4 regions of the Shewanella sp. SNU WT4 genome follow, and region 1 is predicted to be linked to each of the others. Evidence: riboswitches for the same ligand, from Rfam matches in the RefSeq annotation. Region 1 holds a riboswitch; each other region holds the start of a gene.
What was found. Region 1 has a riboswitch for cyclic di-GMP ahead of FJQ87_RS03050 (immunoglobulin-like domain-containing protein). Riboswitches for the same ligand answer to the same signal wherever they lie in the genome.
Positions count from the first base shown of each region.

Region 2: another riboswitch for cyclic di-GMP. It lies ahead of FJQ87_RS13775 (M66 family metalloprotease); the one in region 1 lies ahead of FJQ87_RS03050 (immunoglobulin-like domain-containing protein).
Region 3: another riboswitch for cyclic di-GMP. It lies ahead of FJQ87_RS13440 (chitinase N-terminal domain-containing protein); the one in region 1 lies ahead of FJQ87_RS03050 (immunoglobulin-like domain-containing protein).
Region 4: another riboswitch for cyclic di-GMP. It lies ahead of FJQ87_RS07915 (M66 family metalloprotease); the one in region 1 lies ahead of FJQ87_RS03050 (immunoglobulin-like domain-containing protein).

Region 1 covers NZ_CP041151.1:675,005-678,906, reverse strand. Annotated here, with positions in the region: gene FJQ87_RS03050 (immunoglobulin-like domain-containing protein) at 1-2,105, opposite strand, end outside; cyclic di-GMP riboswitch class I at 2,162-2,247, opposite strand; gene ovoA (5-histidylcysteine sulfoxide synthase) at 2,699-3,902, shown strand, end outside.
Region 2 covers NZ_CP041151.1:3,067,958-3,071,859, reverse strand. Annotated here, with positions in the region: gene FJQ87_RS13775 (M66 family metalloprotease) at 1-1,671, opposite strand, end outside; cyclic di-GMP riboswitch class I at 1,754-1,841, opposite strand; partial or broken gene FJQ87_RS13770 (transposase) at 2,137-2,396, shown strand; gene FJQ87_RS13765 (J domain-containing protein) at 2,745-3,902, shown strand, end outside.
Region 3 covers NZ_CP041151.1:3,015,474-3,019,375, forward strand. Annotated here, with positions in the region: partial or broken gene FJQ87_RS13430 (glycosyl hydrolase family 18 protein) at 1-120, opposite strand, end outside; one part of gene FJQ87_RS13435 (IS3 family transposase) at 195-657, shown strand; one part of gene FJQ87_RS13435 (IS3 family transposase) at 657-1,750, shown strand; partial or broken gene FJQ87_RS13440 (chitinase N-terminal domain-containing protein) at 1,753-2,466, opposite strand; cyclic di-GMP riboswitch class I at 2,581-2,663, opposite strand; gene sstT (serine/threonine transporter SstT) at 3,107-3,902, opposite strand, start outside.
Region 4 covers NZ_CP041151.1:1,759,610-1,763,511, reverse strand. Annotated here, with positions in the region: gene FJQ87_RS07920 (LTA synthase family protein) at 1-843, opposite strand, end outside; cyclic di-GMP riboswitch class I at 1,163-1,250, shown strand; gene FJQ87_RS07915 (M66 family metalloprotease) at 1,333-3,902, shown strand, end outside.

The DNA.
Region 1 (3,902 bases):
CAAGGCTTACACTGGTAAATATTGCCATCGCTACCTGTAACCATGTCACCAGCGGCATACTGGGTACCAGCCACATAAGCTGGATAATCACCCGGTGGCAAAGGCTCGCTTTCTTTCAGCATCAGCGTAAAGGCTTGCTTAGACTCGTTACCATCAGTATCAGTTGCCGCCAATTGCAGGCGATACTCACCAGCAATAACTTGTGCTAAAGACAGATTTACCGTTTGCTCTGCTGCAATTTGCGCGGCGAAATCGCCACCGTTAACTATCATTCCGCCAGTATCGGTCACTTTCATAGTAACCATAGCGCTGCGGTTAGTTTTAACAGTCACCGCTAAATCCACGGCGCCATCTTTGATGTGATACTCAGCAGCGATACCGCTAAGTGAAACGCTTAACTTTGGCAGTTCAGGCGATACACCGCCGTCACAATCGCTATCGCCAGCAACGCGCCACACGCCCCACTCACCTGTGCTACCAGGCTCATCACCTTGGGTCCACCAGCCAGCGCTCCAGCTCTTACCCTGATGGCTAACCACTTCATCAGCTAAATAGACTTTATCCGCCTGCCAGGCATTACCACACACCAGCGAGTCATCAGTCACGCGCACTTGACGCGAGGCTGTCACTTGTTGACCAGCATTGTCTGTCACTGAGTAAGTTAAGCTGTAGCGGCCGACAGTATTCACATCCACTTTGCCAGAAACCTGAATTTGAGCAGTAAGATCACCATCTTCCGCATCAAATGCCGTCACATCAGCTAAGGGATCAAATGCGGCGCCTAATGGCACGACGCGATTATCTAATCCACTAAAGACAGGCTTCACGCTATAAACTTCAATTTTGCGGGCATCAACAGTTTCGTTGTCATCATTATCACTGACGCGATAAGTCAGTACATATTCACCTAAGGTGTTGGTATCAACTTGGCCTTCAATCACAATGCGCGAGGTTAAATCACCATTTTCGGTATCCATAGCAGTCACGCCTGCCATAGGATCAAATGTTGTGGCATGCAGCACGCGCGCATGACCTAAGCCTGTGAATACTGGCTTACCCGCTTCTGGTACTGGCGGCACTTGGCTGTGTACAAATGGGCCATAAGCCTTAATGAAGGACTCATTGTATTCATTACCAGCCGCATCACGCCCCATATCCCAGTTAACAGACCAAGTCATAACACCACGCAGCGGCTGACCTTGGTTTTTCAAGGCTTCAAAAGCGCTGTATAAATGCTGTGGATTTTTAACATAGCCAGTGGCCGCGGCATCGTTGCTGGTTGGGATACCAAACACTAACTTGTCGTGAGGGATCTTATAAAAACTGCGACTGCCGTTAATTAATGAATCCGCAATGTAGTAGATAAACTCTTGCTTGAGTTCATCGTTGTTTTGAGCAACCCAACCTACCCCATCAATCCAGATACCATCGCCACCTTGGTTATAAAACTGCGGGTTGATCCAGTCGTAGTAGCCTTCTAAACGCTCTAAATAAGGAACGTATTTGCCACCCGTTGTCAGGTATGGGAATTCTGGAGCCATGGTAATTAAGAAGTTTTTACCTTGAGCGCGGTAGTGCTCTTTCACCATGATTAACGCCGCTGGGATAACCGTCTGGTTATCAGCAGCAGTCACCGCGGCTTGCTCTAAATCTATATCTAAACCATCAAAACCGTAGATATCGGTAAGACGAATCAGTTCATCAGCAAAGGCTTGTTCATCACCGATTTTTAATTCGATATGGGCATCGGCGCCACCTAAGGCTAATAATACGGCGCGGCCTTGACGGTTTAATTCGGCAATTTCAGCAATAAATTCTGCTTCTGATAAACCCACTTGCGGGTCTAAACGAAAGGTAGGAATACGACCTTCAGCTGTGTCATAGACCTTCATAAAAGAGATGTCGACGACGTTATACATAGGGTTAACGTCGCTTAGTTTAACGCATGGCGCTACGCCACCTTTGTAACCGCTGCCATCACACCAGTTATGCCAGTAGCCTACGACGACACCGGCTTCAGGGTTTACCATTTGCGCCTGTAGCGGCTGAGCTAGCCCAGTCAGAGCCAAGACTAACGCACTCAGTGTTAATTTCTTTATCATCATTATTTCCCGTTTCAAATAGAAACAGGTAACGCGAGTTTTTGCACTCGAACACTACCTGTGGAAGCCCCGCTATCTTATGGTTTCACCACTTAGACCGGAGGTTTTGCGTCATGCGCTTTCACGCATTTTGCCTTTATCGCAAGCAGCTTCATGACAAGATGAATCAGCCTTTACAATAACTTGAGCCGCAACAAGCTTGGCTCTAAGTAGTTATGATTGTCACCTTTAATCTTAAAATAAGCTTAAAACCATGCTTAAATATGATTAATAGCATAATTCGCACTCAAATCATTTACTTATAAAAGCAAATAACCCACATCTACCGAACCTTTCGCTCGCTAACTTCATGCTAAAACAACAACTAATCGCCACTATCTACTGGTTTAGGCCGACTAACGCTTAAGCGCTAACCATGCTTGAATATTGAAATAAATTTAGGCTTTAAAACACTCAATCCACTGAAGCAGATTGAGTCGCCATCCCACAACTGATAATGTTTATTAAGATGTTATAAACGTAAACATTATCGCCATCAATCATTATCACCTATGGTGTATATTCAATCACACGGATACGCAGATTAAGGATTGCTCGTGACCTCACTCAATCAAAGTGTTTCTCTTGATGGTACCGATGTTGAAAGTAAACGCGCCGAGATTAAGCGCTATTTCAACCATACTTGGCAGCAATATCAGCAGTTATTCGACCTTATCAATACCGATGACGCCTATTTTCTTAAGGCTGAACCGTTACGTCATCCGTTGATTTTTTATTTTGGCCATACCGCCACTTTTTATATCAACAAACTTAAACTGGCTCGCCTCATTGATGAGCGTATCAACCCTGAATTTGAGTCTATGTTTGCCATAGGCGTGGATGAAATGAGCTGGGATGATGTCAACAGTCAGCACTATGCCTGGCCAAGCGTCTGTCAAGTGCGGCGCTATCGCGATGAAGTGAGCGCTTGTGTCAATCAAGTCATAGATAACCTAGCGCTGAGCTTACCTATTACGGCGCAATCGCCGGCTTGGCTCATATTAATGGGCATAGAGCATGAAAGAATTCATCTTGAAACATCGTCTGTCATTATCCGCCAGCTGCCGCTGCATTTAGTGACGCCCTCAAGCAACTGGCATGCTTGCGAGAGCATGGCTCTAGCGCCCAGCAATCAGTTGCTGCATCAAAGCGGTGGCACTATGACGTTAGGCAAAGCCGCTACCGACATGACTTATGGTTGGGATAATGAGTACGGCCAGCAGTCAGTCACAGTGAATGACTTTGAAGCGAGTCGCTATTTAGTTAGCAATCAAGAGTACCTGGCCTTTGTTGAGGCGGGTGGTTATCAAACCTTAAGATGGTGGACCCAAGAAGGTCAGCAGTGGCTAAATTACACCCAAGCGCAGCATCCAAGATTTTGGCGTAAACACCAAGGTCTATGGTGGCAACGCAACCTCACCGAAGAAATCCCTTTGCCCTTAAACTGGCCAGTAGAAGTTAATTACTTAGAAGCCAAGGCCTTTTGCCATTACTTAAGCGAAGTGCAGCAAAGTCAGTTACGCCTTCCGACAGAAGCTGAATGGTATTGTTTACGCCAAAACGTCAGTGGCGATAGCCAAGATTGGCAAGAAATCCCTGCCAACTTAGGTCTGGCACACTTTGCCTCATCTTGCCCTGTCAATCGCTTTGAGCATCAAGGATTTTATGATGTTATCGGTAATGTTTGGCAATGGAGCGAAACCGCCATCAATGGCCTTAACGGCTTTGAAGTGCATCCCATGTATGATGACTTCTCCACCC
Region 2 (3,902 bases), 1.7 Mb from region 1:
CATGCTCGGATAGTGGCTTCTGCCAAAGTTATGTCCCACTTCATGAGACCATTCATTACCTGTGGTTGCTTCCAAGGTTAAAATGCCACCACCACCGCTACCGCCATGCACTACGGTTTTGTTTGAGCCATTGTCTGGATGGGTGTAAACGCCGACATTAGTGTGCGCTGTCAGTTGGTTAAAACGGCGATTGTAGGCCTGTGAATACCCCCCTGAGGTAGTAATGCCGACGTTAGCATTATTAATACCCGTTGAAATTAACGCTTTACCAATGGCTTCGCGCATATCACCGCTATGCCAGCCACCATCAGTGTCACTGCGTTCAGTGTACACTTTGCCATTAGGCATAGTGACAGTTTCAAAATGGGCAGGGGCATATTGGCCCATCACTAATTTAGATACTGGGATTTTTTGAAAATAATCACTGGCATGTTCAGCAGTATTGTTAGCCATGGTATTGCGGCCACGTGGCTTAGTTAACATGCCCATGTCGATGTTTTGGATGACTAACTCAGGCGCGCCGCCAAAGGTAATACTGTGCTGCGCCAATTCTGAACTGCGGCCATGATTATCGATAAACTTAAGGGATAAGCCTGGGGTCATCCAATTCCATTGAAGCGGCAAGCTCCAGACATCATGGCCAAAAATGACCATTGGCCGACCGTCAACGGCGTATTGGTCAGTTTTGGGCTGATTGGCGGGCGACTGCATGATTTCGCGCGCGATAAGCTCGCCTTCAAAATACACCTCAACCCATAACTGGTTAATGTCGTTAAGCTCTGGCGTCACTAGCAGCATGGCAGCACGGTTGATCACGACATCCGGCGCATTTAACTCATCATTGCCAAAGGGGGCGGTTAAGCTGTGACTTTGCATCAAGGACACATGGGCGGCAATTTCACCATCAAGGTGATTTAAGTGGCGAATACCATCATGAAAACCCGCTTGACTGGTTTTGGTGGTGAGTGTAATCGGTTCTACGGCTACACACCCTGTGGTATTACAAGCTTCCAGGGCTAATTGATAATCAGTGTTTGGTGACAGATTACCTAGGTAGAACTCAGGGGCGGTGGCGTTAAACATTTGCGTTTTAGTTGACGGTGAACTTAAACTCAGCTGATAGTGATTACCTTCCACATGGCCTTGCCAAGTGGCAGTGGCACCAATATCAAATATGCCAGACAGGGCAAAGTCAGTAATCATAGGCGCGCTGATACACTCAGTCTTTTCAAAGCGCATTATCTTATCTTCGCTGAAACTGGGTTCTGGAAAATATTCGACAAAACAACCCTGAGTGTCGCTACTCATGCTGCCAAAATCATCATGAATGAAATAAAAACCGTAGTTATTATTCATCACTATGTCCCATTTATCATTTAAAAATGGGAACGCGGCATAATAAGGGGCTAGGGCTTCTTCGCCGCCATAAGGGAAAGGAAATTTAGGGTAATTATCATCATGCAGTTCAAAACGATAGTCGTTATAGACAATAAAGCGTTTGTTACCATCAACAATCACGCCATCATTAGCTTCACCGCGCTGTTTCATGGCTTTAATGACGCTAAACGTTTGTTCGGCAGCTTGCTGCATAGTGACTTCGGCCTGCGCCGCTAACGGCACCAATGCACTAGCTATCACTAAGGCGAGAGGGGAGAAACGAGTTTTAAACATATATCTTCCTTATTGAGCATAGAAATTCAATAAGGCAACACGCATTACTAGACTTGCCGCACAAGGCGACAAGTCTGATACCAATGGCATCCCCGCTATCATAGGTACAAACGCCCCTTAGACCGGTGGTTTTGCGTCCCAGCCTTTCAACTGGTTTGCCTTTTTCAATGTGTCAGCAATTTTAGCTGATGATTAATATATGGAATAATTAATCTGGTGTCAATGGTGATCTCTGCCTATGTAATTGATTGGTATGGTTTAATTTAATTTGTTTTTGTTAGTCAGCGCACATTCATCTAGATGTAACATAGAGGTCGCGATCACATCGAGATATTATCGTTGCGTATTCTGCTTGTTCCGAACACTTGTTCCGTAAGAGACTAGCGAATTACACCTTGCTTGTAATACTTCATGGACTTGAGGGAGGGGGGTCATAGACAGGAGCTTAAGAATTAACTCGATTATTTAGATGGCGCAGGATATCACCGCTCAACGAAGGTCAAAGAAATGGCTGCGTTGCTTATGATAGCGCTGCGTCATTTTCTGCCTTACAGCCCAAATCTGAACCCGATAGAGAGGCCGTGGAAGGTGATGAATGAGCATGCCAGAAATAGTGTTTATTTTAAAACTAAGCGCGACTTTAGGGCTGCTCTGACTCAATTTTTTAAAGAAAGACTGCCGAAAACAGGGGGATTTCGCGGATCAATGACAACAATTTTCAGATGTTAAAATCCGCATTTTCAAATCGATTAAGTAAAGGTGAAGGTCTGGGCAGAATTGGTGTAAAGAATGTTGTAGGATATTAGCTTGGCGCATCTTGTTATCCAAGTGTAGTTTTTGGCGAAACCATTTGCTCATGCAACAAGATGTGCTTCCACCCTAATTTGGTAATTTATTGGTAAATCGTCAGGGTTTCCTCTGTGCAAGGGACGTACGATGCTGAAGGTAGATTGCTTTAATTTGCAAGAGTGTAAAAGCTGTTATTGAACGTGCCGTCAACCGTCTACATTTTTAGCAAGTTTGGCGAGTTTATGCATTTTGGGTTGTAAACATTTCATCAGAAGAAAATATTTATGTCATTAATGAACATTATCAATCCTTCGGTTCCAAGTAAATCATGTAACCGTAGGGAAAAACTAGGAAAATTGTGGCAAGACTTCGAAAAAAAACAATTAAGGAATAAACGATATCGAACCAAATTAGAGCTTTTTTACCACGAGTTCACCTCGAAATTACTTGAAAAAGAGCAGCTAGTATGTGATGCCTCAGCCAAATGGGTGTGTCATTTATTGACTTTTGTGCCGCGTAAATCTATTAAGGGTCGTCAAAGAGAGGTGTTGCTAGAATGGATCGAAGAAGAATTAAGAATTATTGAATCGAATCCGTTTAACCCTATCAATACTAACGAAATACGCAATAACTTAACTAGCTTGCTTATTGCTTTTCAAACCACGTTGCCTAAGCAAGAGATAGGTCAGCACGAGCTTGATGCTTTTCGTGAAGAGTTAGAATCTATGCTTGGCTTTGATTTAGATATAGACAATGCGCAGCTGTATGAATTTATTGATGAACCGGCGAAGTTTCAGGCATTTTTTGAGCGAAAATTGGCTGAGCAGTACAATAAAGCTTCTGATGATGACGGCACTGAGAATGCGTTTGAACATGATGAGGATGATGATTTTATCTTTCAATCTACTCAACCAGAGCAAGCATTAAGCCTTGAGCTATTTGGCGATAAAACCATGACCAAATTGTATCGACAATTGGCGAATCAATTTCATCCTGATAAAGAGCTTGATCCCTCTAAAAGGGCGCTGAAAAAAGAGTTGATGCAGCAACTGTCTCAAGCCAAGAAAAGCAAGGATGCTGTAGCCTTGCTGATGTTGGCTCTTGAATATCTGCCAGAGTATAAACTTGAGGCCGATCCCGATATGATGAAACGTATTGAGGCTGCTTTGCAGGTTAAAATTGATATATTAAACCAAGATTATCAATCAATGCGGAGTGGCAATGATATAAAAAGTACTATTTGGCAACGTTTTGGTAGTGGTTCAAAAGCGTCACGTGCTAAGGAGTTAGCACATTATGGTGAATTGCTTACGATTGAAACTACAGAGTTACTTGCAAAAGTCACTAAGATTAAAACAGTACAAGCGATACAAAAGGAATTGAACCAACGTAACCAACTGGGGAGTTTCAACGACTTTTTTGATCTTGCTATGTTTAATGAC
Region 3 (3,902 bases), 1.7 Mb from region 1:
TGGATCTGATAATGTCCATCCACCGATAGAGGGCAGGATAACTAAGTCTGGTTGCGCTTGCTTAAGCGCCATTAACTGACCAAAGTTACCTTTATAAGGGTCGTTATAGTTCATAACTCCCCCCTGTGTCAGGATTGTTGTCACCCTTAAATAATCATTATTTTTAAAGACAGGGTGCGGCAAAAGAGAACGATATGGCTCGGTATTCACCAGAACGTAAAGAGGCGATCCTTAAAAAATTATTACCGCCTCACAATTTAACGGTCGCAGAGGTTGCTCGGGAAGAAGGCATTGCGGTGCAAACCTTGTATCATTGGCGAGATATTGTCAGAAAAGAAGGTCGCCCCGTGCCAGGTAAAACATTAACAACTGATGACTGGTCAGCTGAAGCTAAGTTTGCGGTACTCATTGAAACAGCCCCGCTATCGGAAGCCGAGTTAAGTCAGTATTGCCGTGAAAAAGGCTTGTTCCGCGAACAAGTACAGCAGTGGAAACAGGATTGTTTAGCTGGTTTTCAAACCTCAGAAGTACAAACCAAAACCATTAAACAGCAGGCCAAGGCTGACAGAGCCGAAATCAAATCATTGCAACGAGAATTGCGCTACAAGGAGAAAGCGCTGGCTGAAGCTGCTGCGTTACTGGTGCTCAGAAAAAAGCTCAATGCGCTCTGGGGGGACGACAGCGAGGAGAGCTAACTCCCTTGCCTGAGCGCATAGAATTGATTGCCTTAATTCAAGAGGCGTATACCAATGGTGCTCGCCTTTACAAGGCTTGTGCTGAAACTGGACTCAGTAAACGCACTTATCGACGTTGGTATCGAGCAGGCCAAGTGCAAGCCGATTTAAGACCAATAGCGGCTCGACCAGAACCGACAAATAAACTCGAAGCACATGAGCGACAACAGATATTAAGTGTGTGTAATCAAGAGGAATATGCCAGCTTACCACCGTCGCAAATTGTGCCGACATTATTAGATAGCGGAATTTATATCGCCTCAGAATCAAGCTTTTACAGAGTGTTAAATGCTCATGGTCAACTTAACCATCGTGGTCGCACTCAGGCTGCTGTTAATCGAAGTAAACCGTTAAGTTATCGGGCTGATGGGCCCAATCAAGTGTGGTCGTGGGACATCACTTATTTGGCTTCAACCGTCAAAGGCCAGTTTTATTATCTGTACATGTTTGAAGATATTTACAGTAGAAAAATAGTGGGTTACGAAGTTCACGAACAAGAATGCGGTGAGTACGCCGCCGCGCTAATCCAACGCTGCATGTTACGCGAGCAATGTTTTAATACGCCATTAGTGCTGCACTCTGATAATGGGGCGCCGATGAAGTCACTGGCCATGAAAGCCAAGCTAGAAGAACTCGGTATTACGGCATCATTAAGTCGGCCGCGGGTGAGTAACGACAACCCCTTTTCAGAGTCGTTATTTAAAACCTTAAAATACCGACCACAGTGGCCAAAATCGGGTTTTAGCAGTTTAGCTGGCGCAAGAGAATGGGTTGAGAAGTTTGTGAAGTGGTACAACGATGAGCATAAACACAGCCAGCTCAATTTTGTCTCACCAGGACAACGTCATGCTCAGCTAGATAACGCGATTTTAGCCAAGCGTAAGGAAGTGCTTGAAGCGGCAAAGGCAAGAAGACCGACTCGCTGGTCTAAAGACGTGAGAAATTGTGAGGCGGTTGGAGCCGTGACCCTAAACCCAGATAAAGCACCAATAGAAGGCGTAATAAATGCAGCTTAATATTTAAGCAAAGAGTGACAACTATCTTGAAAAACACCGACTCCCTCTTGTGGCTTTTGAATAGCAGCCCAAGGATCATGAATGGCTAGCTCAAAATTAGCGCGACCTTCACATGCTTTTTGCAAGGCTTGAAAGCTACCTTCAATACTTTTAAGGCTGTCATTAATGCCATCACCACCACACATAGGGGTAAAGCCATATAACAGGTGGGTTAGGTTTTTAGAAGGCATCTTATCAACTGGGAATTGGCGACCGTACACCCCCCACTCAACAAAATACGACCCAACAACCTTGTCAGTTTTATTAACGTATGGGCGGTTATTTTCAAGCATCTTAGTTTCAAGAGGCGCTAAATGGCTACCGTCAGTATCAGCAACGATAATTTCTTTAGTTTGGCTATAAGAGCAACCTTCATCATTACACAAGGCCACACGCATTTGATAGCGACCACCTTTTTTTACATCAAATGTAGCCTCACCTGCTGCGACAGAAATTCCTTTCCAAACTTCCTCACCGTCTAAGTACACCTTAGCAGTGTCACCGAGTTCACCATTCCATAAGTTCCAATTAACGGTAACTTTAGCAGCATCTTTAACCGTAACAAGTTTGTTGTAGGCGCTGGTTGATTGGTCGATATCGATGATTGCAAATTTTGTTTCACCCCAACCTAAAGTTGGCGTACCAGGCAGAGCCGCAAATGTATTTGCTGATAGCATAGAAGCAACAAAAATCGCTGCGGTGGATAGTTTAGTTTTCAAAGAATATTCCTTATTAGACAATGCAAATAAGGCAAACAAAGTGCGTAAGCAAGCAAATTAAATTGCTATGATTTTGGCGTCCCCGCTATCTTAGGTTTCCCCTTAGACCGGAAGCTTTGCGTCCCAGCCTTTCGACTGGTTTGCCTTTTTCTATAAAATCAGACATTAACGTAAGATTTGTAGCTATAGTAACATACTGTAACAGTAATATGAGAGCTTGATTTTTTTGGGAAAACAATAAATCGTGACCTACACCACAATAATAAATGACTCTCGATTTCCCAGCCCTACGTTACTAAAAATTAGGCTTTTTATCACATTGCCTGCCAATGAATCTGTTACAATTTATTTAGAGAAAATGCGTCATAATAAAGTACTGGTATTTTCATTGAATCACTTTTGGAATTGAGGAACTTTTATTGTAATTAGGCGAGATTGGTGTAACGGCTTATGAAGAACATCTCATAATTAGTTTACTGTGATTCCGATAAGTCATGGAGGCTCATTAGCCTAAAAGAAATAACAAAAGGGCTAGTCACTTAGTGACTAGCCCTTAATAAAAATAGCCGTTATGACAAACCAACCTGTATCACATCACTTAGCCTTGCTGGCGCTCTAGCGCTTCACAGGCTGCAGCGGTAAATACCACGTCAGTTGAGCTATTCAAGGCGGTTTCTGCCGCATCTTGAATAACACCTATGATAAAGCCTACAGCAACTACTTGCATGGCTACATCATTACTAATACCAAATAAGCTACAAGCTAATGGGATAAGTAGCAGCGAGCCACCCGCCACACCTGATGCGCCGCACGCCGATACTGCCGCGACCACACTTAATAACAGCGCAGTAAAGATATCAACTTGAATACCTAAGGTGTGCACTGCCGCTAAGGTCAGCACAGTAATAGTAATCGCCGCGCCGCCCATGTTAATGGTGGCACCTAATGGAATAGAGACTGAGTAAGTATCTTCATGCAGCTTAAGCTTGGAGCAAAGTGCCATGTTCACTGGAATGTTGGCCGCACTTGAGCGGGTAAAGAAGGCGGTGATACCACTTTCACGTAAGCACTGAAACACCAGTGGATAAGGGTTACGGCGAATTTTAGCAAATACGATTAATGGGTTAACTACTAATGCCATAATAGCCATCACGCCAAGTAACACAGCCAACAAATGGGCATAACCCGCTAACGCTGAAAAACCTGTTTGCGCGAAGGTGGCAGACACTAAACCAAAAATACCAAGTGGCGCTAAACGGATAATAAAACGCACCATCTGCGAAATACTGTGGCTCATATCGGCAAACACTTGTTTAGTCGACTGTGACGCTTGCGCTAAGGCAAAACCTAGACCCACACCCCAAGTAAGAATACCAATATAGTTACCAGTTAAC
Region 4 (3,902 bases), 1.1 Mb from region 1:
GCTATTGGCTGTGGCTTGCCATAAATCGCGAAACCTTGGGTCAAACGGGTCTTGATTAAAGCCCACGTTGCCAAGCGCCATAGGATCCCAAAAGGATTCCAGCAATAACACATAAACATTGCGCTTATCGCTAATGCTGGCGGCGGGAGCTAAGGCTTGCGCTGGGAAAATACTGGTTTTAGCGGCTAACACTTGCTCTTGTGTTACTTTCGTTTGACCCCGCGCAATCACGCGACTGCCTTCTACCGTCAAATGCAGCAACAAGCCGCGATCTTTATAGTTACCCGGTTGATCCCACACCCTATCGCCCACATGGACATCAAACCATGCTTGTAAGCTACTGGATTGATTAACATAAAAAAATCCAGCCCCAACCAATAACGCCAGTAGCAACCAAGTGCGCTGCCGCTGCCAAGCAATCGCGACCATCAAGCCGCCAAATGGGATCAGTAGCGCCGCCCATAAGGCCCAGTAACGCCAATCATTAAATAACTGAAACATATTGCCGACGATACTAAAGTCATCAGGCATGATGGGGCTGCCTAAGATCATGAGCTTGAGCGCATTACTGACCTGCAGCACTAAGGTAAAGCTGGTGTACACTATGACCCAAGCTAAAAAATTGCGGCACAATACAAATAATAGCGCCGCGAATACCAGCTGAATAATGGCATCTTTAACCCAAACCCCAGGCCAAACCCCGACATCAAAACTGCTCGCAAGCCCCACTTGAATCAGGCTATACAAGGCCAGTGTATATAGCACCATATATAACCATGGTCGCCATAACGCTAAGCGCTTCTGTAAACGTGTTTTCGGGAAAACTATCCTTGATTGCTGCATATTGCCCTACATCCGAAACTAGCCAAGCTAGGTAACATATTGTGCAATATCATACTCATTTTGAAAGAATTTAATAGCTTAAGTCATTAATCATTCCATAACTTATACCGACTTATTGCAACCTGGCCTATCTCGGTTTTTGCGCCTATGGTTAAACCATCATCTTAACTTGCGCCATTTCTGCTATTTTAGAGGTTAGCGCGCCCAAGATGAATCAGCAAGACCAGCAATGCCATCAAAATCAATTAGTTAAGCAGATGCTTACATTGGCACTGGATTAATTAATCCATATATTGGTCGCCAGCAAAAATTGCTGACACATTGAAAAAGGCAAACCAGTTGAAAGGCTGGGACGCAAAACCACCGGTCTAAGGGGCATTTGTACCTATGATAGCGGCGATGCCATTGGTATCAGACTTGTCGCCTTATGCAGCAAGTCTAGTAATGCGTGTTGCCTTATTGAATTTCTACGCTCAATAAGGAAGATATATGTTTAAAACTCGTTTTTCCCCTCTCGCCTTAGTGATAGCTAGTGCATTGGTGCCGTTAGCGGCGCAGGCCGAAGTCACTATGCAGCAAGCTGCCGAACAAACGTTTAGCGTCATTAAAGCCATGAAACAGCGCGGTGAAGCTAATGATGGCGTGATTGTTGATGGTAACAAACGCTTTATTGTCTATAACGACTATCGTTTTGAACTGCATGATGATAATTACCCTAAATTTCCTTTCCCTTATGGCGGCGAAGAAGCCCTAGCCCCTTATTATGCCGCGTTCCCATTTTTAAATGATAAATGGGACATAGTGATGAATAATAACTACGGTTTTTATTTCATTCATGATGATTTTGGCAGCATGAGTAGCGACACTCAGGGTTGTTTTGTCGAATATTTTCCAGAACCCAGTTTCAGCGAAGATAAGATAATGCGCTTTGAAAAGACTGAGTGTATCAGCGCGCCTATGATTACTGACTTTGCCCTGTCTGGCATATTTGATATTGGTGCCACTGCCACTTGGCAAGGCCATGTGGAAGGTAATCACTATCAGCTGAGTTTAAGTTCACCGTCAACTAAAACGCAAATGTTTAACGCCACCGCCCCTGAGTTCTACCTAGGTAATCTGTCACCAAACACTGATTATCAATTAGCCCTGGAAGCTTGTAATACCACAGGGTGTGTAGCCGTAGAACCGATTACACTCACCACCAAAACCAGTCAAGCGGGTTTTCATGATGGTATTCGCCACTTAAATCACCTTGATGGTGAAATTGCCGCCCATGTGTCCTTGATGCAAAGTCACAGCTTAACCGCCCCCTTTGGCAATGATGAGTTAAATGCGCCGGATGTCGTGATCAACCGTGCTGCCATGCTGCTAGTGACGCCAGAGCTTAACGACATTAACCAGTTATGGGTTGAGGTGTATTTTGAAGGCGAGCTTATCGCGCGCGAAATCATGCAGTCGCCCGCCAATCAGCCCAAAACTGACCAATACGCCGTTGACGGTCGGCCAATGGTCATTTTTGACCATGATGTCTGGAGCTTGCCGCTTCAATGGAATTGGATGACCCCAGGCTTATCCCTTAAGTTTATCGATAATCATGGCCGCAGTTCAGAATTGGCGCAGCACAGTATTACCTTTGGCGGCGCGCCTGAGTTAGTCATCCAAAACATCGACATGGGCATGTTAACTAAGCCACGTGGCCGCAATACCATGGCTAACAATACTGCTGAACATGCCAGTGATTATTTTCAAAAAATCCCAGTATCTAAATTAGTGATGGGCCAATATGCCCCTGCCCATTTTGAAACTGTCACTATGCCTAATGGCAAAGTGTACACTGAACGCAGTGACACTGATGGTGGCTGGCATAGCGGTGATATGCGCGAAGCCATTGGTAAAGCGTTAATTTCAACGGGTATTAATAATGCTAACGTCGGCATTACTACCTCAGGGGGGTATTCACAGGCCTACAATCGCCGTTTTAACCAACTGACAGCGCACACTAATGTCGGCGTTTACACCCATCCAGACAATGGCTCAAACAAAACCGTAGTGCATGGCGGTAGCGGTGGTGGTGGCATTTTAACCTTGGAAGCAACCACAGGTAATGAATGGTCTCATGAAGTGGGACATAACTTTGGCAGAAGCCACTATCCGAGCATGGCCTCAGTGCATGATATGCAAAGCGGTTGGGGCTGGGATCAGGTATTTAACCGCTTTATCGGCAATATCGATTGGCGCGGTGCGCCAGCGATATCAAGTGCGGGCGGCGAAACCTCATTACCATATTTAGAGACATTCCGCTTTTTGCATGACGCCCAAGCCGGTGGTGAAAAGCAAAAAATTGGTTTAGTCAGTAACTTTACCCTTGAACACCCAACTCAAGCACGCCGCACGCAAGCTTGGTTAAATAGTGGCTTTAACCAAACACCTGACGGCAATTATCACTATGCCACATGGGATCAAGCGCAACAAACCTATGTAGAAGCCAACACTACAGCACCAGCACCAGTAAAAACCGGCATACCTGTGACAACCTTAGTGGGTATTTACGATCCTTTAGGTGTAAACCCAAGTCAAATTTATCCCGTGCTTTACGGTAACTACGGCAATGTATTTGATTTAGCGCCAGCCACCGACTTTGAAGCGCCAGCACTGAGCCCAGGTTGGCATCAATACCAAAGCTTAAGCGCTGAGCATTTAGCGATGTCAACGTGGAAAACCATAGTCGACAACGGCAGTCATCAACGTTTATGCCAATTTGCTTTTACTACCACCAACAACACTACAGTCAACTTAGTCGGTCATGTCGAGCCTAACAGCAACACTTGCCACGCCAGTGATGACATGCGTTGGAACTTAGGCGGAACTTGGCAGCAAATGGAATCGAGCGCAGGTGATTATTCACTGCTGTTCCCTTATGGCAAAGGGCAAATTACTTACAGCCCAACCCCTGAGATAGGTGAAGTGAATCTGTGTCAACTGACTGACATTAATAACCCAAGCCATAATGGTGCCGGCTTCGTGCAAGAGGGAAGCTGCGTGCAAATTGCAGGGATAAA